DNA from 4 places in the Streptomyces sp. NPDC001678 genome. Region 1 is predicted to be linked to each of the others. Evidence: riboswitches for the same ligand, from Rfam matches in the RefSeq annotation. Region 1 holds a riboswitch; each other region holds the start of a gene.

Evidence for each region. A riboswitch is a leader RNA that binds a small molecule or an ion and turns the genes downstream of it on or off. The one in region 1 is predicted to bind cobalamin.
Region 2: another riboswitch for cobalamin. It lies ahead of ACFYZR_RS29720 (ribonucleoside-diphosphate reductase subunit alpha); the one in region 1 lies ahead of ACFYZR_RS03760 (FecCD family ABC transporter permease).
Region 3: another riboswitch for cobalamin. It lies ahead of ACFYZR_RS00325 (cobalamin biosynthesis protein); the one in region 1 lies ahead of ACFYZR_RS03760 (FecCD family ABC transporter permease).
Region 4: another riboswitch for cobalamin. It lies ahead of metE (5-methyltetrahydropteroyltriglutamate--homocysteine S-methyltransferase); the one in region 1 lies ahead of ACFYZR_RS03760 (FecCD family ABC transporter permease).

What each region holds. Positions count from the first base shown of each region.
Region 1 is NZ_JBIAUP010000002.1:54,035-59,717, forward strand. It holds gene ACFYZR_RS03740 (YgfZ/GcvT domain-containing protein) at 1-58, opposite strand, end outside; gene ACFYZR_RS03745 (Fur family transcriptional regulator) at 69-506, opposite strand; gene ACFYZR_RS03750 (ABC transporter substrate-binding protein) at 526-1,557, opposite strand; gene ACFYZR_RS03755 (ABC transporter ATP-binding protein) at 1,585-2,352, opposite strand; gene ACFYZR_RS03760 (FecCD family ABC transporter permease) at 2,352-3,374, opposite strand; cobalamin riboswitch at 3,563-3,696, opposite strand; gene ACFYZR_RS03765 (FABP family protein) at 3,686-4,285, opposite strand; gene ACFYZR_RS03770 (DsrE family protein) at 4,544-4,915, shown strand; gene ACFYZR_RS03775 (DUF3099 domain-containing protein) at 4,923-5,207, opposite strand; gene ACFYZR_RS03780 (DUF1416 domain-containing protein) at 5,317-5,607, opposite strand; gene ACFYZR_RS03785 (sulfurtransferase) at 5,650-5,683, opposite strand, start outside.
Region 2 is NZ_JBIAUP010000020.1:14,636-20,318, forward strand. It holds gene ACFYZR_RS29700 (SulP family inorganic anion transporter) at 1-65, opposite strand, end outside; gene ACFYZR_RS29705 (carbonic anhydrase) at 172-774, opposite strand; gene ACFYZR_RS29710 (DUF3311 domain-containing protein) at 1,281-1,538, shown strand; gene mctP (monocarboxylate uptake permease MctP) at 1,535-3,166, shown strand; cobalamin riboswitch at 3,330-3,474, shown strand; gene ACFYZR_RS29720 (ribonucleoside-diphosphate reductase subunit alpha) at 3,632-5,683, shown strand, end outside.
Region 3 is NZ_JBIAUP010000001.1:55,684-61,366, forward strand. It holds gene ACFYZR_RS00305 (alpha/beta hydrolase) at 1-393, opposite strand, end outside; gene ACFYZR_RS00310 (class II aldolase/adducin family protein) at 436-1,110, opposite strand; gene ACFYZR_RS00315 (anion permease) at 1,222-2,481, shown strand; gene ACFYZR_RS00320 (hypothetical protein) at 2,508-2,738, shown strand; cobalamin riboswitch at 2,976-3,098, shown strand; gene ACFYZR_RS00325 (cobalamin biosynthesis protein) at 3,157-4,119, shown strand; gene ACFYZR_RS00330 (cobyric acid synthase) at 4,116-5,683, shown strand, end outside.
Region 4 is NZ_JBIAUP010000012.1:70,563-76,245, reverse strand. It holds gene ACFYZR_RS24025 (hypothetical protein) at 292-543, opposite strand; gene ACFYZR_RS24020 (aminotransferase class IV family protein) at 747-1,532, opposite strand; gene metE (5-methyltetrahydropteroyltriglutamate--homocysteine S-methyltransferase) at 1,609-3,951, opposite strand; cobalamin riboswitch at 4,112-4,259, opposite strand; cobalamin riboswitch at 4,583-4,669, shown strand; gene ACFYZR_RS24010 (CbtB-domain containing protein) at 4,732-4,971, shown strand; gene ACFYZR_RS24005 (CbtA family protein) at 4,991-5,683, shown strand, end outside.

The DNA of each region.
Region 1 (5,683 bases):
CCTCGGCGGGGACGGCGCCGGGCAGCGACAGCAGCGGGCTCTTCGAATGACGCAGCATGGGACCAAGCCTACGGCGCGGGGTCCGGCGCCTTCGAGGAGCAGCCGGCGCACCGGCCGAAGATCGCGAAGTGCTTCATGTCCGTCTCGAAGCCGAAGGTGTCGCGGAGCTTGGCCGTGAAGTCCGCGGCGACCGACAGATCGGCCTCGATGACGTCCGTGCAGTCCCGGCACACGAGGTGTATGTGGTCGTGCCGGTCGGCGAGGTGGTAGGTCGGCGCCCCGTGCCCGAGATGGGCATGGCTGACCAGCCCCAACTCCTCCAGCAGCTCCAGCGTCCGGTAGACCGTCGAGATGTTCACCCCGCCCGCGGTCCTGCGGACCTCGGTGAGGATGTCGTCCGGCGTCGCGTGTTCGAGCCGGTCGACGGCCTCCAGGACGAGCTGGCGCTGCGGGGTCAGCCGGTAGCCGCGCTTACGGAGGTCGCTCTGCCAGTCGGTGTCCACCACGCTCCCAGTCTAGGCAGCGTCAGGCGCCTCGTACCCCCTTCAGGTACCCGGCGAGCGCGGCGATCGCCGACGGATTGCGGGGGCTCTCTACGAGATCGACGTAGTCGAGGACGAAGATGCGGTCGTTCTTGACGGCCGAGACGCCCGCGAGCGGCGGGTAGGACATCAGGAACTTCTTCTTCTCCTCCGCGCCGACGTTCCCGTAGTTGTTGATCACGATGACCTCGGGGTCGCGCTCGACGACCGTCTCCCAGCCGACCGTCACCCAGGAGTCCTTGAGGTCCTTCATCACGTGGTCGCCGCCGGCCTTGGTGATGATGTCGTGCGGCCCGGCGAAGGCCCCGGCGGTCAGCGGCTTGTCCTTGCCGTCGTCGTAGAGGAAGACCCGCGGCGCCCGCCCGTCCTTCGGCACCGCAGCCTGGGCATCGGCGACCTGCTTCTTGAAGCCGTCGACGAGCTTTCGCGCCCGGTCCTCGACGTCGAAGACCTTCCCGAGCGTCTCCAGGTCGGTGTAGAGCGCCTCCAGCGGCGGCATCACCCCGCGCGAGGTGCCCGTGCCGCCGTTGTGGCAGGACTCGGTGAGGACGTACGAGCCCACGCCGACCTTCTTCAGCGCCTCCGGGGTGAAGCCGTTGCCCTCGCCGAAGCCGTAGTTCCAGCCCGCGAAGACCAGATCCGCCCTGGCGTCGAGGACGAGCTCCTTGTTGATCTCCTTCTTCGACAGCCACTTCACCTTGTCGTAGCCGCTCTTCCAGGGCGCCGCACCGTTGTCGTCCCTGCTGGTGCGGTAGTCGGGCGCCACATAGCCGGCCATGTGGTCCTCCAGGCCCAGCGCGAACATGATCTCGGCTATCCCGACGTCGTTGGTCACCACGCGCTCCGGCGCCTTGTCGTACGTCGTCCTCACACCACAGTTGGAGATCGTCACCGGGTAGTGGTTGCCCGGTGCCGCTTTCAGCCGTTTGCCGTCGGGAGCGTCCGAAACCTTGGCGCCACAGCTCGTGAGAGTGATGGCGGTGAGGACGGCGAGAGTGATGCGGGCGGTTCGCATGAGAGGTCCTTACGGTCCTTACGGTCCTTACGGGAGGCGGTCGAAGAGCAGCTGCGGGGCGCCGGAGACCGGGTGCGGCACACGGTGCGCCCGTACGCCGAAGACCTCGGCCAGCAGTTCGGCGGTCAGCACGGAGTGCGGCGGGCCGGAAGCGACGATCCGCCCGCCGGCGACGACGTACAGCGCGTCGCAGTACCCGGCGGCGAGATTGAGGTCGTGCAGCGCTGCCAGCACCGTCACCCCCGACGCACGCACCAGCGACAGGACCTCCAGCTGCTGGGCGATGTCCAGGTGGTTCGTCGGCTCGTCCAGGACGAGCACCCGCGGCTCCTGGGCCAGCGCCCGCGCGATCAGCACCCGCTGCTTCTCGCCCCCGGACAGCGACAGGAAGCCCCGCCCGGCCAGGTGCGAGGCGCCCACTCGCGCCAGCGCCGCCGCGCACACCTCGGCGTCCGCCGCCGTGGCCCGGCCGCCCGGACCCCGGTGCGGCAGTCGGCCCATGGCCACGACCTCGGAGGCCGTGAAGTCGAACTCGCTGCCCGACTCCTGCGGCAGCGCCGCCAGCCGCCGCGCCCCCTCGCGGGCGGTGAGCGCGTGGAGATCGTCGCCGTCCAGCAGCACCCGCCCGGCGGCAGGCCGCAACGCCCGGTAGACGCAGCGCAGCAGCGTGGACTTGCCGCTGCCGTTCGGCCCCACCAGCCCCACGAACTGCCCGCTGTCCGCCCTCAGCGCGATGTCCTCCACCAGCCGCGCGTCCGCGATGTCGACCGCGAGCCCCTCGATGTCGACCCGCATCACGACCCCCCGAAGACATAGCCGCGCCGCCGCATCAGCAGCACGAAGCAGGGCACCCCGATCAGCGCGGTGATCACCCCGACCGGCAGCTCCACCGGCGCCAGCAGCAGCCGGGAGACGACGTCCACCCACAGCAGGAGCACCGCGCCCATGAGCGGCGCCACGGCCAGCACCCGGCGGTGGTCGGCGCCGACGAGCATGCGGGTGACGTGCGGGACCATCAGCCCGACGAAGCCGATCGCGCCGCTGACGGCCACGACGGCCCCGGTGACCGCGGCCGTCACCACGAACAGCACCCGCCGCAGCCGCTCGGCGTCCACACCCAGCGTGGCGGCGGTCTCGTCGCCCATGGCCAGCGCGTTCAGCCGCGGCGCCGACCACAGCAGATACCCGGTCCCGGCCAGCACCACGGCCGCCGCGATCGGCACGGACGACCAGGTGGCCCCGCCCAGACCGCCCAGCAGCCACATCATCGCCGAGCGCGCCGCCTCGCCCCGGTCGGCGCTGAACACCATCAGCGTGGTGATCGCGGAGAAGCCGTAGTACATCGCGCTGCCGGTCAGCACCAGCCGCAGCGGCGTCAGCCCGTGCCGGGTGCGCGCCGCGGCGTAGACGAGCGCCATCGCGGCCAGCGCGGAGGCGAACGCGGCACCGGACAGCGCCCACACCCCGAGCGAGCCCAGCGCCCCGAAGAGCAGCACGGCGTTGGCGCCCACGGCGGCGCCGGAGGAGATGCCGAGGACGAAGGGATCGGCGAGGGCGTTGCGCACCATCGCCTGCACGCCCACCCCGATGGCGGACAGCCCCGCGCCGACGACGGCGGCCAGCAGGGCGCGCGGGAAGCGCAGCTCCCAGACGATCGTGTACGCCGGGACCTCGTCCGGGGCGATGGTCCCGCCGCTCAGACCCGCCCACAGATGGCGCATCGTCCCGCCCCAGCCGACGCCGGACGCGCCGAGCGCCACACAGCACAGCAGGGAGACGAGGAGAGCGGCGCAGAGGGCGGCCAGGAGGGGTGGCAGGGGGAGCGGCCCGCGGGGTGCGGGGCGCGGCCTGCCGGGCCCCGGTCCGGCCGTTCGGCGCGCGACGGCCGGGAGATCTGTCGACACGGGCGGTTCGCCTTCGCCTCGGGCCGTGGCTCCGCCCGCGGATACGTGACGATGCGACGCGTCCGCGCGTACGGGTGTCCCCTCGCAGTCCACGGCGAGTGTGCTGGGAACCGCGCCGCCGCGGGCGATCGGGCTTGTGCGAGGCCCCTTCGAGGGGCCTCGCACCTACCGTTGCGGGTCAGCGCCGGACTTCGACCGGCTTCCCCCGCGGGGCGCGAAAGAGGTTACTTTTCCTCGGGCTTGTACGGCGTGCCGTCGGGGTTGAAGAAGGAGACGCCGTCCGGCAGGTCGTCGGGCAGGTTGCGCGCCCAGTCCTGGAGGTCCGCCGGGACCTTCTTCAGCTGCGCCGACATGTACGGGCGCAGCGGCACCTCGGGGGTGGCCTTCTCGCCGACCCACATCAGGTCGCCCTTGACGTAGCCGTACAGGCGCTTGCCGCCCGAGTACGGGCCGGAGGCGGCGGTCCGCGCGACGGCGTCCGTGGCGATGTCGATCTGCGGCTTCTGGTCGGCCAGCTCGCCGTACCAGACCTCGACGACACCGGCGTCGCGGATCATGACGATCTCGACCTTGCGGTTCTTGTCGATCCGCCAGTAGCCGGTCTCGGTCTCCAGCGGCTTGACCGGCTTGCCGGCGTCGTCCAGCACCCAGGAGCGCGAGACGTACTCGAGGAAGTCCCGGCCGTCGTGGCTGAAGACGACTTCCTGCCCGAAGTTGCACTTCTCGGCGCCGGGGAAGTCGTGGACGCCCGCGCCCTCCCACGTGCCGAGGAGGAACGCCAGGGGGACCAGGTCGGGGTGAAGGTCGGACGGAATCTCGATCATGAGCTCAGGCGATCTGTAGGCGGGCGGACGAAGGGGGTCAGCGCTGGCCCTGGTACAGCTTCTTCCAGGTCAGGCCCGCGAAGGCCATGACGCCGACGGCGACCAGTACCAGCAGGGTGGTGAAGAAGCCTTCAAGCACGAGCGCGCTCCTCGGTCGGAGTGGAGATCTATGTCGGTACGGACCGGACAGGAGTCTAGTCGGCCGCCTCGGGGACGGCGCTGTGAGGTCGGCCCTCCCGCCGTCCTAGAGTGACCGGTATGGCGAACGCGAAGAAGCTCGTGATCAAGGTGACGGCGGGCGCGGACGCGCCCGAGCGGTGCTCGCAGGCGTTCACGGTGGCCGCCGTGGCCGTGGCCAGCGGCGTCGAGGTGTCGCTGTGGCTGACGGGGGAGTCGTCGTGGTTCGCGCTGCCCGGGCGCGCCGCGGAGTTCGAGCTGCCGCACGCGGCGCCGCTGCCGGACCTCATCGACGGGATCCTCGCCGGGGGCGGCATGATCACGCTGTGCACACAGTGCGCGGCGCGGCGGGACATCGAGGAGAAGGACCTGATCGAGGGCGCCCGGATCGCGGGCGCGCAGGTGTTCGTCAGCGAGGCGATGGCGGACGGCACGCAGGCGCTCGTCTACTGACCCCGCACTAGTCCCGGCCCCAGGGGTCGCGCGGGCCCTGGCGGCGCTTGCCGTCCAGCTCGTCCCACCACTCGTCCGACTTCGGGTCGCCCGACGGATCGTCCCACCAGCGGTCGTCGGGCCCCCGCCGGTTCGCGACGATGGCCGCGACGGGCGGGATGACCATGGCGAAGAGGCACAGCCCCACGGCGGCGGGCACCGACCACAGGCGCACGACGGCCCATGCCATGACGAAGAGGAAGATGCAGGTCCCCATCATGGCGAAGTAGAGGTGCTTACGCCTGGCGAGCACCTCTCAACGGTACGACCGCGGGCCGGTCCGCGCGAAGGGCCGCACCCCCCACAAGGCGTCCAACCCCGGGGTGCGGCCCTTCGAGTCCGGTGCGGTCTTCACGACCCGCTCAGACGGCGATGGCGACCTCCGCCAGCGCGCCCTTCTCGGTGAGCACGACCGTGCGGTCGGCCGTGGCGCCCGGGACGAGCGCGCGGACCGTCCACGTGCCCTCGGCCGCGTAGAAGCGGAACTGTCCGGTCGCGGACGTGGGCACCTCCGCCGTGAACTCGCCGGTCGAGTCCAGGAGCCGGACGTAGCCGGTGACGGGCTCGCCGTCGCGGGTCACCGAGCCCTGGATGGTGGTCTCACCGGCCTTGACGGTCGAGGCGTCGGGGCCGCCTGCTTTCGCTCCACACATGTGTGTTCCTTTCCGTTGGCGCGGGGTGCTTGGCCCGGGGGCTCAGTTGTCGGTGCCGAGCGCGATCGGCACGCCG
Region 2 (5,683 bases), on a different contig from region 1:
GAGGCGAGGGCGTCCTGGCGCAACGCGCCCCGGTCGCCCGTAAGGGATTTGAGGGTGGAGAGCATGGAGGTGGGGGTTCCTTGGGGTGTCGCTCGCGCCGCGGGAGCGGGAGAGGCTCCCGCGGCGCGAAAAAGGTCCGCTTGCCTTGCGTCGTAGGAGCGCCCGCCCGCCTCAGAGGGGCCCGAACGTACGGCTGCCGCCGCCCGGCCGGTGCGCACGGACCGCACCCGTGTGGACCTCGTAGTACCAGGCGTGGAGGGAGAGCAGCCCTTCCTCGATGCGTTCGCGGACGCACGGGTAGGTGCGCAGCCGGTCGAGCTGGGCCACGGCGTGGCGCTGGACCGCTTCGGCGAGGTCGGCGAGGTCGGCGCCGAAGGACGAACCGGCCGCCTGGGTCGCGAGCCAGTCGCGGACCGCGGGGGCGGCGGAGAGGTCGTCGCCCTGGACGAGGGCGCTGATCGCGCCGCAGTGGGAGTGGCCGCAGACGACGATGTCGCGGACGCCGAGCACGCGCACCGCGTACTCGATGGTGGCGGTCTCGCCCATGGGGCGGCCGTCGGCGTACTCGGGAACGATGTTGCCGGCGGTGCGGAGTTCGAAGAGTTCCCCGGGGCGGGCGCCGGTGATGAGCGAGGGGACGACGCGCGAGTCGGAGCAGGTGATGAACAGCGCTTCCGGCGACTGGCCGGCTTGGAGGGCACGGAAGCTCTCGGCGCGTTCGGAGTCCGCGACGTGGGCCGCGAAGGAACGGGCGTGGGCTATGAGCGACTTCATGATGGGCCTGCCTCCTGCGCCCGTGACGCGTGTGGGGACGCGCCGGGCACGGTGTGGTCGGGTCGGATCAAGAGCGACGGACACCGGGGGACCCGGTGTCCGGATGCGGCGTGCCGGGGCCACTGCTTCGGGGCGCACCGGCTGCCGGGGCTCGATTCTGCCCGGCCGCCGCGACAAACACTTTACCTGCGCATTACCCGTCGATGACAGACTGAAGTTTCGTCAAATACTGGACAACCCGGGCCCGCACAAGGCGACTTGACGCCACATGTACGCGGCCCGCCACCAACCACCGTCCGGACGATGGGATTCCGCCCGCGCCCCAGCTGGTGTTGCCATTCCGATATCCGGAAAGGGGGTGACGCCCGGAGGCGCCCTCACCTAGATTTCCAGCGCATTACGGCAAGTGATCGCACAGGGGACGGAGTCACCGCATGTCGGAACCACCCGAGCATCCACCCGGCCGCGCGGCCGCACAAGCCGCCGAGGACGGCCATAAACCACTCTTGACCGTACGCAACCCGGTCTTGACCGTCCCGCTGATCGTCGCGGGAGTATGCCTCGCCATCCCCTTCGTGGCGATGCTCTGGGTGGACTCCTACGCCAGGCTCACCCCGGCCCTCATCGGCATCCCCTTCTTCTACTGGTACCAGATGCTCTGGGTGCTGGTGTCCACCCTCCTCACCGTCATCGCCTACGTCATCGTGCGTCGGCGTGAGGAGACGGCCCGGCGGGAGCGGCACACAGGAGGTGAGAAAGGGTGAAGGACGGTGTGAACGGCGTGGCACTCGCCGTCTTCCTCTTCTTCTTCGTCGTCGTCACGGTCATGGGCTTCCTCGCCGCCCGTTGGCGAAAGGCCGAGAATGCCGACAACCTCGACGAATGGGGCCTGGGCGGCCGGTCCTTCGGCACCTGGGTCACCTGGTTCCTGCTGGGCGGGGACCTCTACACCGCCTATACGTTCGTGGCGGTACCGGCGGCGATCTACGCGGCGGGCGCGGCCGGCTTCTTCGCCGTGCCGTACACGATCATCACCTACCCGCTGGTCTTCACCTTCCTGCCCCGCCTGTGGTCGGTGGCGCACCGGCACGGCTATGTGACGTCGTCGGACTTCGTCCGGGGCCGGTTCGGCTCCCGGGGCCTCTCCCTCGCCCTCGCGGTGACGGGGATCCTGGCCACGATGCCGTACATCGCGCTGCAACTGGTCGGCATCCAGGCGGTGCTCGACGTCATGGGCGTCGGCGGCGGCGAGAACGCCAACTGGTTCGTCAAGGACCTGCCGCTCCTCATCGCCTTCGGCGTGCTCGCGGCGTACACCTACTCCTCCGGGCTGCGCGCCCCCGCGCTGATCGCCTTCGTCAAGGACGCGCTGATCTACATCGTGATCATCGTGGCGATCATCTACATACCGATCAAACTGGGCGGCTTCGAGCACATCTTCAGCAAGGCCGGCGAAGCGTTCGCGACCGAGAATCCCGCGACCGGGAAACCCCGGGGTTCGCTGATACCGGGCGCGGAGACGCAGTGGGCGTACGCGACGCTGGCGCTCGGCTCGGCGATGGCGCTCTTCCTCTACCCGCACTCGGTGACGGCGGTCCTCTCCAGCAGGAGCCGCAATGTCATCCGCCGGAACACCACCATCCTTCCCCTCTACTCCCTGATGCTGGGCCTGCTGGCGATGCTCGGCTTCATGGCCATCGCCGCCGGGGTGAAGGTGAAGAACGGCCAGCTGGCGATCCCCCAGCTCTTCGAGGACATGTTCCCGGACTGGTTCACCGGGGTGGCCTTCGCCGCGATCGGCATCGGCGCGCTCGTCCCGGCGGCCATCATGTCGATCGCCGCCGCAAATCTCTTCACCCGCAACATCTACAAGGACTTCCTCAAACCGGACGCCTCCCCCGAACACGAGGCGAAGGTGTCCAAGCTCGCTTCCCTGCTGGTCAAGGTCGGCGCGCTCGTTTTCGTCCTCACCATGGACAAAACGGTCGCCATCAATTTCCAGCTGCTGGGCGGCATCTGGATCCTCCAGACCGTGCCCGCGCTCGTCGGCGGGCTCTTCACCCGCTGGCCCCACCGCTGGGCGCTGCTCGCGGGCTGGGCGGCCGGCATGGCGTACGGGACCTGGCGGGCCTACGCCACGCCGAGCGCCACCCAGGATCACTTCGGGAACACCAACCTCATCCCCCTCATCGGAGAAAAGGGATATATCGGGCTCACCGCCTTCCTTCTCAACGTGATCGTCGTCATCGTCGCCACCGTCGCCCTCAAGGCGCTGAAGGTGCCCGACGGCGAGGACCGGACCCGGCCCTCGGACTACACGGCCGACGCCGGTGACCCGGGCGTCCGCGCGGACCTCCCGCCGGCCACCGCAGGAGCCCCCGGCGGGCACTGACCCGCCGCCCCCGGAACCATCTCCCAGGGGTCCTCCGGAGGGCCGCCACATCCCCGTCCAGGGGGCGTGGCGGTCCTCTTCTCTTGCCCTGCCAGGGACGCCCGTTAGCACATTCCGCGACCGCTTCATGACGCGACGACACAACATGTGGGGGCGCGTGCGAGACCCGGCACTAGATGTATGCTCGTCTCCGCTGTCGTCGCAGGGGAATCCGGTGGAAATCCGGAACTGTCCCGCAACGGTGTATGTGTGCGCATATACCCAGCGCACCTGAAGTCCGACGACCTGCCGACAGCGCGCCCACCACCGAGCCTGCCCCGGCTCGGCCATGGGCGTTGAATTCGTCCGGGCCCCGCGGGTTGGGTCGATGGACGCCTACGAGGCATGCCCTGGTGCAAGTGGCATGCGCGTGCGCGCCCCTCGCTCTCCCGCCCGGCCCACCCAGCCGAGCGAGGGAGAGCCTCAGTGACCATCGCGCCCGCAGATCCGGTTTCAGCTCCGGTCTCAGCGAATGCGGAAGCGACCGGCGGCCCCGGGACCGCGCTCCTGCGCACCCTGACCGACCTCACCGCCGACCTTCCGGCCACCGACCCGGGCAAGGTCGCCGCCGCCGCGCTGCGCGGCCGCAGCGCCGCCGCGGACGACGCCGAGTTGCGCTCCCTCGCCACCGAGGCCGCCGCCGGCCTCATCGCCGAGGAGCCGGAGTACTCCAAGCTCGCCGCGCGCCTGCTCACCCTGGCCATCGCCGACGAGGCGGCCGGCCAGGGCGCCACCTCCTTCTCCGCCTCCGTCGAGGTCGGGCACCGCGAGGGGCTCATCGCCGACGACACGGCCGCCTTCGTGCGCACCCACGCCGCACGCCTGGACGCCCTCGTCGAGACCGCCCTCACGGACGGCGCGGACGACCGCTTCGGCTACTTCGGCCTGCGCACCCTGCACAGCCGCTACCTGCTGCGCCACCCGATCCACCGCGACGTGATCGAGACCCCGCAGCACTTCCTGCTGCGCGTCGCCTGCGGCCTCGCCGAGGACCACTCGGAGCGGGCCCTGGAGGACGTCGCGGAGCTGTACCGGCTGACGAGCACCCTCTCGTACCTGCCGTCCTCCCCGACGCTGTTCAACTCCGGCACCCGCCACCCGCAGATGTCGTCCTGCTACCTGCTGGACTCCCCGCTGGACGAGCTGGACTCCATCTACGACCGCTACCACCAGGTGGCGCGCCTGTCGAAGCACGCGGGCGGCATCGGCCTGTCGTACTCGCGCATCCGCTCGCGCGGCTCGCTGATCCGGGGCACCAACGGTCACTCCAACGGCATCGTGCCGTTCCTGCGCACCCTCGACGCCTCCGTCGCCGCCGTCAACCAGGGCGGCCGGCGCAAGGGCGCGGCCTGTGTCTACCTGGAGACCTGGCACGCCGACATCGAGGAGTTCCTGGAGCTCCGCGACAACACCGGTGAGGAGGCCCGCCGCACCCACAACCTCAACATCGCGCACTGGATCCCGGACGAGTTCATGCGCCGCGTCGAGACGGACGCGGACTGGTCGCTCTTCTCCCCCGCCGACACCCCGGACCTGGTCGACCTCTACGGCGACGAGTTCGACGCCGCCTACCGCGCCTACGAGGCCGCGGGCAAGGCCGTCAAGACCATCCCGGCGCGGGTGCTCTACGCCCGGATGATGCGCACCCTCGCGCAGACCGGCAACGGCTGGATGACCTTCAAGGACGCCGCCAACCGCACGGCCAACCAGACGGCCGAGAAGGGCGCGGTCGTCCACTCCTCGAACCTCTGCACCGAGATCCTCGAGGTCACCAACGACGGCGAGACCGCGGTCTGCAACCTGGGCTCGGTCAACCTCGCGCAGCACCTCGGCGCCGACGGCGAGATGGACTGGGAGAAGCTCGACCGTACGGTCCGTACGGCCGTCACCTTCCTCGACCGCGTCGTGGACATCAACTTCTACCCGACCGAGCAGGCCGGCAGCTCCAACAGCCGCTGGCGCCCGGTGGGCCTGGGCCTGATGGGTCTGCAGGACGTCTTCTTCCGCCTGCGCATGCCCTTCGACTCCCCCGAGGCGAAGGCCCTGTCCACCAAGATCTCCGAGCGGATCATGCTCGCGGCGTACGAGGCCTCCGCGGACCTCGCCGAGCGCCACGGCCCCCACCCGGCCTGGGCCGCGACCCGCACCGCCCGCGGTGTGCTCCACCCGGACCACTACCCCAACGCCGTCGCCGCGTGGGAGGACCGCTGGGAGGCGCTGCGCGCCCGCATCGGCCAGGTCGGCATGCGCAACTCGCTGCTGCTCGCCATCGCCCCGACGGCGACCATCGCCTCCATCGCCGGCGTCTACGAGTGCATCGAGCCGCAGGTCTCCAACCTGTTCAAGCGCGAGACGCTCTCGGGTGAGTTCCTCCAGGTCAACACCTACCTGGTGGAGGACCTCAAGAAGCTCGGCGTGTGGGACCGCGCCACCCGCGAGGCCATGACCGAGGCCAACGGCTCCGTCCAGGACATGAAG
Region 3 (5,683 bases), on a different contig from region 1:
CGGGTTGCCCCGGTGGGTCTGCGGGGTGAGCCAGACCCGGTCGCCGGGGGCCGGGGCGCCGTGGGTGACGCGCTCCAGGTGCCGGACCACGCAGTCGTGGGGGTGCGAGACGTCGGCGACGACGTCGCCTACGACGGCGGCCAGGCCCCGGCCGGCCAGCCCGTAGGTGCCGGGGCGCAGCGTGGCCGGGGCGCGGGTGAGCGTGATCGTGCCGGGGGTGGTGGCGGTGCCGGGGGTGATGTCGTGGACGGTGAGCCGGTGCTCGCCCGGGGGCGGGTGGCCGGGCAGGGTCCGCAGGGCGGCGTCGCCGGCGTACCGTCCGGCCGCCACGACGGCGGCCCCGGCACCGATCAGCGTGGTGGCGGCGACGGCCGCCACTCCTTTCAGGCCCATCCCCTCCAGTCTGGTCCCGTGCGGGCCGCCGGGCGACTCGGCTCAGCCGGGCTGTCCGTAGCCCCGGTACTTGGCGGCGACCTCGGCCAGCCGCTCGGGGCTCAGCAGGGTGGGGGTGCGGCCGGGGACGGACGAGGCGGTGAGCCAGACCCGGCACATCCACTCCAGCTGGGCGGTGCGGTCGTAGGCGGCCTCCAGGGTGGCGCCGTGGGTGAGGGTGCCGTGGTTGCGGAGCAGGCAGCCGGTGCGTCCTTCGAGGGCCCGGAGGGTGTGGGCGGCCAGCTCGTCGGTGCCGTAGAGGGCGTAGGGGGCGACGCGGACGGGTCCGCCGAGGGCGGCGGCCATGTAGTGGATCAGGGGCACCTCGTCGACGAGCGTGGAGACGGCGGTGGCGTGGGTGGCGTGGGTGTGGACGATCGCGGCGGCGTCGGTGGCGCGGTAGACGGCGAGGTGCATGGGCAGTTCGCTGGTGGGGGCGAGCTCGCCGAGGACCTGGCGGCCGTCCAGGTCGACGCCGACGGCGTCGCCGGGGCCGAGCCGGTCGTAGGGCACCCCGCTGGGCGTGACAAGGACCACGTCACCGACCCTTGCGGAGACGTTTCCCGAGGTGCCGACGACCAGTCGGTCGGCGGTGCTCCTGCGGGCCGTGGCCACGACATCGGCCCAGGTCCGGCTGATGTCGTCGGGTGCGGCGGGGGTCTGCTCACCGGTCTTCATGATCTTCGCCTCCGGGCGGTGTCATCGGGGGGCCCGAGCCAGTTCACCTTCCGTTCACCCGGAGTCCCTACGGTCGCCGCGTACTGACCATCGAACTGATTGCCTGGGTGAATGGAAAACATCACGCTTCTCATCGGGATCGTGATCGTCACGGCCTTGGTGTTCGACTTTACGAACGGCTTCCACGACACGGCCAACGCCATGGCCACCACCATCTCGACCGGAGCGCTCAAGCCCAAGACCGCAGTGGCCATGTCGGCCGTGCTCAACCTGGTCGGGGCGTTCCTGTCCGTCGAGGTCGCGAAGACGATCTCCGGAGGCATCATCGATGAGAGTGCCGGCATCAGACCAGAGGTGATCTTCGCCGGGCTGGTCGGCGCGATCGTCTGGAATCTCCTGACCTGGCTGGCGGGCCTGCCCTCCAGCTCCTCGCACGCCCTCTTCGGCGGTCTGATCGGCGCCACCGTCGCGTCCGTCGGCTTCGACGCGGTCAACGCCGACAAGGTCGTCATGAAGGTCCTCATCCCCGCGGTCGCCGCCCCGATCGTGGCGGGCATCGCCGCCTGGGCCGCCACCCGCCTGACGTTCCGCCTGACCAAGGGCCGCGACGAGCAGGAGACCGCGAAGGGCTACCGCGCCGGCCAGATCGCCTCGGCCGCCCTGGTCTCCCTCGCCCACGGCACCAACGACGCCCAGAAGACCATGGGTGTCATCACCCTGGCCCTGGTCACCGGCGGCGTCGTCGCCCCGCACTCCGACCCGCCGCTGTGGGTCGTCGTCTCCGCGGGCCTGGCCATCGCGCTCGGTACGTACCTGGGCGGCTGGCGCATCATCCAGACGCTCGGCAAGGGTCTCGCCGACATCAAGCCGGCGCAGGGCTTCGCCGCCCAGACCGGTGCCGCGACCGTGATCCTCGCCTCCTCGCACATCGGCTTCGCGCTCTCCACCACCCAGGTCTGCTCCGGCTCGATCATGGGCTCCGGCCTGGGCCGCAAGGGCGGCGTGGTGCGCTGGTCGACCGCTGGCCGCATGGTCGCCGCGTGGGGCCTGACCCTCCCGGCCGCGGGCCTCGTCGCCGCCGGCGCCGCGCTCCTGGCCGACCAGGGCGACTGGGGCATCGCCGCCGTCGCCGTCCTGGGCCTCGGGGTCTCCGGCGCCATCTGGGCGGCCTCGCGCCGCAAGCCGGTCACCCACGACAACGTCAACGACCCGGGCACGCCGCAGGGCCTCCCCGAGGAGCCCGTCGGTGTCGTCACGGCCGCCCTTCAGGCCGTGGCCCCGCCGCCCGCCGGCTCCCTGACCCCGGCCGCCGCCCAGGTCACCCCGGCACCCGCCACCCCGGCCGCCCCCGCCGCCGCGACGACCGGCTGACGCCGGGCAACGGAGGAAGAACCACCATGCACATCGACTGGGCAGCTCTCGGCCAGGTCTTCGGCGTGAGCCTCGTGGTCACCGTCGGCCTCGTGGGCGTCTTCACGCTCGGCATCCTCGGCACGTCCCGCAAGCCGGAGGCCGCGGGCGCCACTTCCGCGACCGGCTCGCCTCTTCTGACCCGCACCGGCGCGTACGCGTGCTTCGCGCTGTGCGCGGCGGCGGTGGGCTACGGGATCTATCTGATCGTCGCCTGACGGGCACACCGCGTGCGTTCGCGGAGGGGCGGGACCGGGTTCTCCGGTCCCGCCCCTCCGTCGTCTCCCGCCCGCCCCTCCGTCGTCGGCGCGCGCTGCCGGGCGTCCGGGCCGTGGGCGAGAGAGCGGCGCATATGTCTTGAGGTCGGCCCGACGGCGCCAGTAGGAGCGCAGGTCAGGGCGAGTTGACGCCCCTTCCCGCCCCATGGTGGACTTCCGGAGCCAAACGGCGACAGCAGAGGAAGCCGGTGCGAATCCGGCGCGGTCCCGCCACTGTCACCGGGGAGTGTCCCCCCAACCGATGGCCACGGCGCGAGCCGGAAGGCCGGGGGCGGCGCGGATCCGGGAGCCAGGAGACTCTGGTCGCCGGTCGACGTCGAGCCAGGGCGCGGACCCTGAGTGAGGACACCGCTTCGCCATGCCCGGCAGCGATCGCTTTTCCTTCGCGTACGGCGCCGCCCTGGGCTTCGCCTGCGACCAGCTCCTCGGCGACCCCCGCCGCGGTCACCCCGTGGCCGCGTTCGGGCGGGCCGCGCAGGCCGTCGAGCGGCGGCTGTGGCGCGACCACCGGGGCTACGGCACCCTCCACACCTTGGTCTGCGCCGGTGGCGCGGTCGCCGGGGCCGGGCTGCTGGCCCGTGCCGCGCGACGTCACCGCGCGGCCGACATCGCGCTGACCGCCGCCGTCACGTGGTCCGTCCTGGGCGGCACGTCCCTGGGCCGGGAGGCCCGGGCCATCGGCGGGGCGCTGGCCGCCGGGGACCTGGAGGTCGCCCGGGAGCGGCTGCCGCACCTGTGCGGCCGCGACCCGCAGGCGCTGGACGCGCAGCAGATCGCCCGGGCCGTGGTGGAGTCCGTCGCCGAGAACACCTCCGACGCCGTCGTGGGCGCCCTCGTCTGGGGCGCCCTGGGGGGCGTGCCCGGGCTCGTGGGCTTCCGGGCGGTCAACACCCTCGACGCCATGGTGGGTCACAAGTCGCCCAGGCTCCGGCGGTTCGGCTGGGCGTCGGCCCGGCTCGACGACGTCGTCGGCTGGCCGGGCGCCCGGCTGACCGCCGCGCTCACGGTCCTCGCCGGGCCCGATCCGCGCGGCGCCCTGCGCGTGGCCCGGCGCGACGCCTCCCGCCACCCCAGCCCCAACGCCGGGCCGGTCGAGGCCGCCTTCGCCGGGGCCCTGGGCGTCCGCCTGGGCGGCACCCTCGCCTACGCCGGGCGCGTCGAGCACCGCCCCGTACTGGGCGGGGAGAACCGTCCCGTGCGGACGGCCGACATCGAGCGCGCGGTCCGGCTCTCGCGCCGGGTGTCGCTGCTGGCCCTGGGGACGGCGGTTGCGGTTCGTACGGTGGGCAGCCTGTTCAGGAAGGCGGGGAGGAATCGGTGACAGTCTCGGTGACAGCCGACAGGAGCGGGCGTACGGGCCCGCCGGGCGGGGGCCTGCTGGTGGCCGGGACCACCTCGGACGCGGGCAAGAGCGTGGTCACGGCCGGGATCTGCCGCTGGCTGGTCCGCAAGGGCGTCAAGGTCGCGCCGTTCAAGGCGCAGAACATGTCCCTCAACTCCTTCGTGACGCGCGACGGCGCGGAGATAGGGCGCGCGCAGGCCATGCAGGCCGCCGCCGCCCGCGTCGAGCCGAGCGCCCTCATGAACCCGGTGCTGCTCAAGCCCGGCAGCGACCGCAGCAGCCAGGTCGTCCTCATGGGCAAGCCGGTGGGCGAGCTCAGCGCCCGCGGCTACCACGCGGGCCGCCAGGAGCAGCTGTTCGGCACGGTGACGGAGTGCCTGGCCGAGCTGCGGCGCACCCACGACGCCGTGATCTGCGAGGGGGCCGGCAGCCCAGCCGAGATCAACCTGCGCCGCTCCGACATCGTCAACATGGGCATCGCCCGGGCCGCGCGCCTGCCCGTGGTCGTGGTCGGCGACATCGACCGGGGCGGTGTCTTCGCCTCCTTCTTCGGTACGACAGCGCTGCTCTCCCCCGAGGACCAGGAGCTGATAGCGGGTTACGTGGTCAACAAGTTCCGGGGCGACGTGAGTCTGCTGGAGCCGGGGCTGGAGATGCTGCGCGACCTGACGGGCCGGCGGACGTTCGGCGTGCTGCCGTTCGCCCACGGCCTGGGCATCGACGAGGAGGACGGCCTGCGCGTGTCCCTGCGCGGCGCGGTCCGCGAGTCCGTGGTCGCCCCGCCGCACGGCGCGGACGTCCTGCGGGTCGCCGTGTGCGCGGTGCCGCTGATGTCGAACTTCACGGACGTCGACGCGCTGGCGGCCGAACCGGGCGTCGTCGTGCGGTTCGTGGACCGCCCCGAGGAGCTCGCCGACGCCGACCTGGTCGTCGTACCGGGCACGCGCGGCACGGTACGGGCGCTCGCGTGGCTGCGCGAACGCGGGCTCGCCGACGCGCTCGTACGGCGGGCGGCGGAGGGCCGCCCGGTGCTGGGCATCTGCGGCGGCTTCCAGCTGCTGGGCGAGCGGATCGACGACGAGGTCGAGTCGAAGGCCGGCACGGTCGAGGGCCTGGGCCTGCTGCCGGTGCGCGTGCGGTTCGCGGTCGGGAAGACCCTGGCCCGCCCGGTCGGCGAGGCCCTGGGCGAGCACGTCGAGGGGTACGAGATCCACCACGGCGTCGCCGAGGTGCTGGGCGGGGCCGAGGCGTTCATCTCTGATGACAAAGGACACAGCCTGGACGGCTGCCGGGTGGGCGCGGTGTGGGGCACGCACTGGCACGGCTCGCTGGAGAGCGACGGCTTCCGCCGGGCGTTCCTGCGCGAGGTCGCGAAGGCGGCCGGACGGGCGTTCGTCCCCGCCCCCGACACGTCGTTCGCCGCGCTGCGGGAGGAACAGCTCGACCGGCTCGGCGATCTGATCGAGGAGCACGCGGACACGGACGCGCTGCTGCGCCTGATCGAGGACGGGGTGCCGGGCGGACTGCCGTTCATACCGCCCGG
Region 4 (5,683 bases), on a different contig from region 1:
ACGGGGCGTCGTTGATCCGGACACCAGGCCGCAATGATGAGCGGCCCATATGACAGGAGTGCAGCGATGCTCTTGCCCATTGTCGGTCAGCTCTTGGGCCTAGTCGTGGTCGGGCTCCACGCTCTCGTCGGAGGTGTGATCAGCAACCTGGCCGGCCTGCTCTGAGAGCGGCCTGCTTCCCATGGCGTCGGGCGGGGGAAGCCTCGGGGCGTCCCTTGGTCCGACGCCACCCTGCCCTGAAACGCCTCTAGGGGCTGTCCGATGAGTCACATCCGACCCACCGGACAGCCCCTAGGCCTTGCGGGCTCTTCTACGCCTCGCCTCGAGGTTCCTCACGGCCTGGAGGGCCATAGGGGACAGGGCTAGGACGGTGTCGTCACGGACCACGAGCCAGCCCTTCCGGCTGAGAGACTCGGCGGTCGGCCGGGCATCATGCCCTGCGTTCGAGGACAGTTCGTCGAGTGTGGGCGCGTTCCCGGCGTCCAGATGATCGACGATCACGAAGAGAAGGTTCTGCTCTTCGCCGGTGATGTTGAAGTCCACGCCTCCACTGTGCGAGCCCATTGGGGGCTCGGCATCTTGGTGGTGGATGGGGTGGCCGCGTGACCAGTAGCGCTCTGAAACGCCCTGAAACACGCAGGACAGCCCAGCAGCACCCGGGGGTCAAGTCCCCCCTCGGACACAAGGAAAACCCCCAGATTCTCTGGGGGGTTTCGTCTCCCGTCGTGGATGTCCGTCGTGGATCTCTAAAGGCGCTCGCCGGGAATACCCGCGAACGCGTCGCGCAGTGCCGCGAGCACCGGGTGGTCCTGGGGGAACCGCACGTCGTCGAGGGCGCTGACGGTGCGGACGCCGATGGACGTGTTCGTGGCGAACGCGGCGGCCATGGCGGGGACGTCGGCGAGCTGTACCGGGGCGGTGATCTGTTTCGGGGCGTCCAGGCTCTGGAGCAGCAGCATCGTCGTGCCGGGGAGGACGGGGGCGTCCGGCCAGACGACCGTGCCCTGCTGGTCGACGAAGCCGAGGTTCCAGGTGGCGCCCTCGGAGACTCGGCCGTCCGGTTCGGCGAATACGGCGTCGTCGAATCCGGCGAGCTGGGCGTCGCGGCGGAGCTTGAGCTGCGGGTGGAGTCCGACATGCTTCACCTCCGCGTTGTCGCGGGTGAAAGTGAAGGTCTTCGCTGTCAGTGGGGGTGGTGTCAGGGCGCCGGCGGGGCGCAGGTTCACCAGGATGTGGGGGTCCTTGGCGGCACCGGGGCGGCTCAGGTCGAGGGCGGGGTCGAAGACGGTGACGCGGATGCCGGCGATGCCGGTGATGCCGTCGGCCGCTTTGCGGATGTAGTCCAGCGTCCGGTCGCGGTCCAGTTCGACGCCGAACACGATGCGGCAGTCCCGCACCAGGCGGTCCAGGTGGAGCGACAGACCCCGGATCGTGCCGTTCTCCATCCGCATGGTCGTGAAGTGCCCGTAGTTCGTGAGGGCGAGGCTCTGGAGGTCGTCGAGGGTAACGGGCTTTCCGTTGAGTTCGGCCATGCGGGCAGTCTCTCAGCCGTCGAGGAGACGGGGTGCCCCCGGTTGATGACGACCCGGGGGCACCCCGTCCCGCGCCTTACGAGGAAGAGGAAGAGGACGAGGAAGAGTCCGGGAGTTCCTCCCGCAGCGTGCGCGCCGCCTTCACCAGGTGTTCCAGCGAGGCGCGGACCTCGGGCCAGGCGCGGGTCTTCAGGCCGCAGTCGGGGTTGACCCACAGCCGTTCGGCGGGGATGGCCGCGAGGCCCCGGCGCAGCAGGGCGGCCGCCTCGTCGGTGCCGGGGACGCGGGGCGAGTGGATGTCGTAGACGCCGGGGCCCACCTCGCGGGGGTAGCCGGCGCCCGCGAGTTCGCCCGCGACCTGCATATGGGAGCGTGCCGCCTCCAGGCTGATGACGTCGGCGTCGAGGTCGTCGATGGCCTGGAGGATGTCGCCGAACTCGGCGTAGCACATGTGGGTGTGGATCTGGGTGTCCGGGCGGACGCCGCCGGTGGTCAGGCGGAAGGCCTCGGTGGCCCAGGACAGATAGCCGGGGCGGGCGGCGGCGCGCAGGGGGAGGGTCTCGCGGAGGGCGGGTTCGTCGACCTGGATCACGGCGGTGCCCGCCGCCTCCAGGTCGGCGACCTCGTCGCGCAGGGCGAGCGCGACCTGGCGGGCGGTCTCGGCGCGGGGCTGGTCGTCGCGGACGAAGGACCAGGCGAGCATGGTGACGGGGCCGGTGAGCATGCCCTTGACGGGGCGTGCGGTGAGGGACTGGGCGTGGGTCGTCCAGCGCACGGTCATCGGCTCGGGCCGGGAGACGTCGCCGGCCAGGACCGGCGGGCGGACGTAGCGGGTGCCGTAGGACTGGACCCAGCCGTGCCGGGTGGCGAGGTAGCCGGTGAGGCGTTCGGCGAAGTACTGGACCATGTCGTTGCGTTCGGCCTCGCCGTGGACCAGGACGTCCAGGCCGGTCTTCTCCTGGAAGGCGACGACCTCGCGGATCTCGGCCTCGATGCGCCGCTCGTAGGCGTCGGTGTCGATGCGCCCGGCGCGCAGGTCGGCGCGGGCGGTACGCAGTTCGGTGGTCTGGGGGAAGGAACCGATGGTGGTCGTGGGCAGCGGGGGCAGGCCCAGCCGGGCGCGCTGGGCGGCCGTCCGCTCGGCGTAGGGCAGGGAGCGGCGGGCGTCGTCGCCGGTGACGGCGGCGGTGCGGGCGCGGACGGCCGGGTCGTGGGTGAGGGCGGAGCCGGCGCGGGAGGCCAGGTCGGCGCGGTTGGCGGTGAGTTCGGCGGCGATCGCGGCGGTGCCGTGGCCGAGGCCGCGGGCGAGGGTGACGATCTCGGTGGTCTTCTGGCGGGCGAAGGCGAGCCAGCGGGCGATCCGCGGGTCGATGTCGTGTTCGGCGGTGGCGTCGAGGGGGACGTGGAGGAGGGAGCTGGAGGCGGCGACGTCCACGCGGTCGGCGAGGCCGAGGAGGGTGGCGAGGGTGGCCAGCGACGCCGTCAGGTCGTTGATCCAGATGTTGCGGCCGTCGACGACGCCCGCGACGAGCCGTTTGCCGGGCAGTCCGCCGACGGCGGCGAGGTCGTCGAGGTTGGCGGCGGCGGGGCCGGTGAAGTCGAGGGCGAGGCCGTCGACGGGGGCCTTGGCCAGTACGGGCAGGGCCTCGCCGAGCCGGTCGAAGTAGGAGGCGACCAGCAGCTTCGGGCGGTCCGTGCGGCCGCCGAGGTCGCGGTAGGCGCGGGCGGCCGCGGTCAGTTCGGCCGGGGTGCGGTCCTGGACGAGGGCGGGCTCGTCCAGCTGGACCCACTCGGCCCCGGCGGCGCGCAGCGCGGTGAGTACGTCGGCGTAGACGGGCAGCAGCCGGTCCAGGAGGGTGAGCGGGTCGAAGCCGGCCGGGGCGCCGGGGGCGGGCTTGGCGAGCAGGAGGTAGGTGACCGGCCCGACGAGGACGGGGCGGGCGGCGAGGCCGAGGGCCAGGGCCTCGGCGAGTTCGCCGAGCTGTTTGGCGGGGTCGGCGGTGAAGACGGTGTCGGGGCCGAGCTCCGGGACGAGGTAGTGGTAGTTGGTGTCGAACCACTTGGTCATCTCCAGGGGCGCCACGTCCTGGGTGCCGCGTGCCATGGCGAAGTAGCCGTCCAGGGGGTCGGCGGCGAAGGCGGCGCGGTGGCGGGCGGGGATCGCGCCGACCATGACGCTGGTGTCGAGGACGTGGTCGTAGTACGAGAAGTCACCGGTGGGGACCTCGTGGAGGCCGGCGGCGTCGAGATCGCGCCATGTGGCGGCGCGCAGTGCGGCGGCGGTCCGGCGCAGGGCGTCGGCGGTGACGGCGCCCTTCCAGTAGCCTTCGACGGCCTTCTTCAGTTCCCGGTCCCGCCCTTGGCGGGGGTAGCCGTACAGGGTGGCCCGGGCTGCCGCGGCTGCGGACTTGCTGGTCACGGAACTCTCCTTCGCGAGCTCGTCTTCACAGGATCCTGGAAGGGCCGCGAGGGGTCGCGCCGGTGCGGGCGAGCCGACGGGTGCTCGTCCGTGCGCGCCGACCCGCCCTCGGGGTCACCGGGATCTCCGCGCGCGGTGCGTTCGCGCGCGGGCAGCGGGCAGGTCTTCGGACTCGCGGGCGCGTCCACCCGAGGGCGGACACCTAGTGGCCGTCGCTTCCCGGGCCCTGTCGGGCCCAGTGCGTATGACGGCGGTCGTTCCCGCTCACCGCTGCGGGGCAGTCCCGGATTCCCACCGGGTTCCCTCTTGCGACGCGTCTGCCTGGCGGGCAGGGCGAACCGGCTGCGTGGCCAGCGTAGGCACAGAAGTCGCCCGCCGAACAGCCCTGTTCACATACCGGTCACACTCGGGTGGCGAAGGAGGCGGAGCGGTCGGGGAGGCGGAGCGGTCAAGGAGGCGGAGCGGTCGGGGAACGGTCGCTAAGCGGGCGCGGGCCCGGCGCAGGCCCCGTGCGGGTCCAGCGCACGCTCCAGGGCGTGCGCGCCGGTCGTACGCCGGTACGCGTCCCCCCGCCCCATGGCGCAATGTTGGCCTGAACGGTACGGTCGCGTGGACATGACGACGGGGTGACGGAAGCCGGTGGGAATCCGGCACGGTCGCGCCACTGTGAATCCGGCCGAGCGCTCGTGGCAGCGCGGTGACGCCCGGGGAGTCAGACCCGCCTCCCGTCGTCCAGGAACCCCTAGTTCTGGGACGCGTGTTTCCCCAGGAGGTTTGATCATGGCCTATTCCGCCGCTCCCGTGTCCGGCGCTCCCACGTCCGGCTCGTCCGCCCGGCCGGAGATCGCGCCGATATCCCTCAAGGCGATCGCCCCGTGGGCGGTCTTCTTCGGCCTTCTCATGCTGATCCTGCTGTACTTCGTCGGCGCCGAGCAGGGCGCCACCTCGCTGCTGTCCGGCGAGGGCGTCCACGAGTGGGTCCACGACGGACGCCACCTGCTCGGCTTCCCGTGCCACTGACCCCCGGGGAGTCCGACTCGTGAATACCGTCTCCGTACGGTCGCTGCTGGTGCGCGGCATGCTCGCCGGGCTGGCGGCGGGGTGCCTCGCGTTGCTCGTGGCCTATCTGCTCGGTGAGCCGTCCGTGGACAAGGCCATCGGCTTCGAGGAGGCCCACAGCCACGACGACCACGGTGTGGAGCTGGTCAGCCGCACCCTCCAGTCCACCGCCGGGCTGGCGACCGGCGTCCTGGTCTACGGCGTCGCGCTCGGCGGCATCGCGGCGCTGGCCTTCTGCGTGGCCCTGGGCCGCATCGGCCGGATCGGCCCGCGCGCCACGGCGGCCCTGCTCTCGCTGGGCGGGCTGCTGGTGGTCTATGTGGTGCCGTTCCTCAAGTACCCGGCCAATCCGCCGTCCGTCGGCGACCCCGACACCATCGGCAAGCGCACCGCACTGTACTTCCTGATGATCGTGCTCAGCGTCCTGCTGGGCGTCGCCGCGATCTTCCTGGGCCGTGCGCTGGTCCCCCGGCTGGGCGGCTGGTGGGCCGGCGTCGTAGCGGTGGCGGCGTTCGCCCTGATGGCGGGGGTGGCGTACGCCGTCCTGCCCGTGGTCGACGAGGTGCCCGCGGACTTCCCGGCCACCGTGCTGTGGCGGTTCCGCCTCGCGGCCCTGGCCATCCAGTGCGCCCTGTGGGCGGGCTTCGGGCTGCTCTTCGGGCACCTGGCGGAA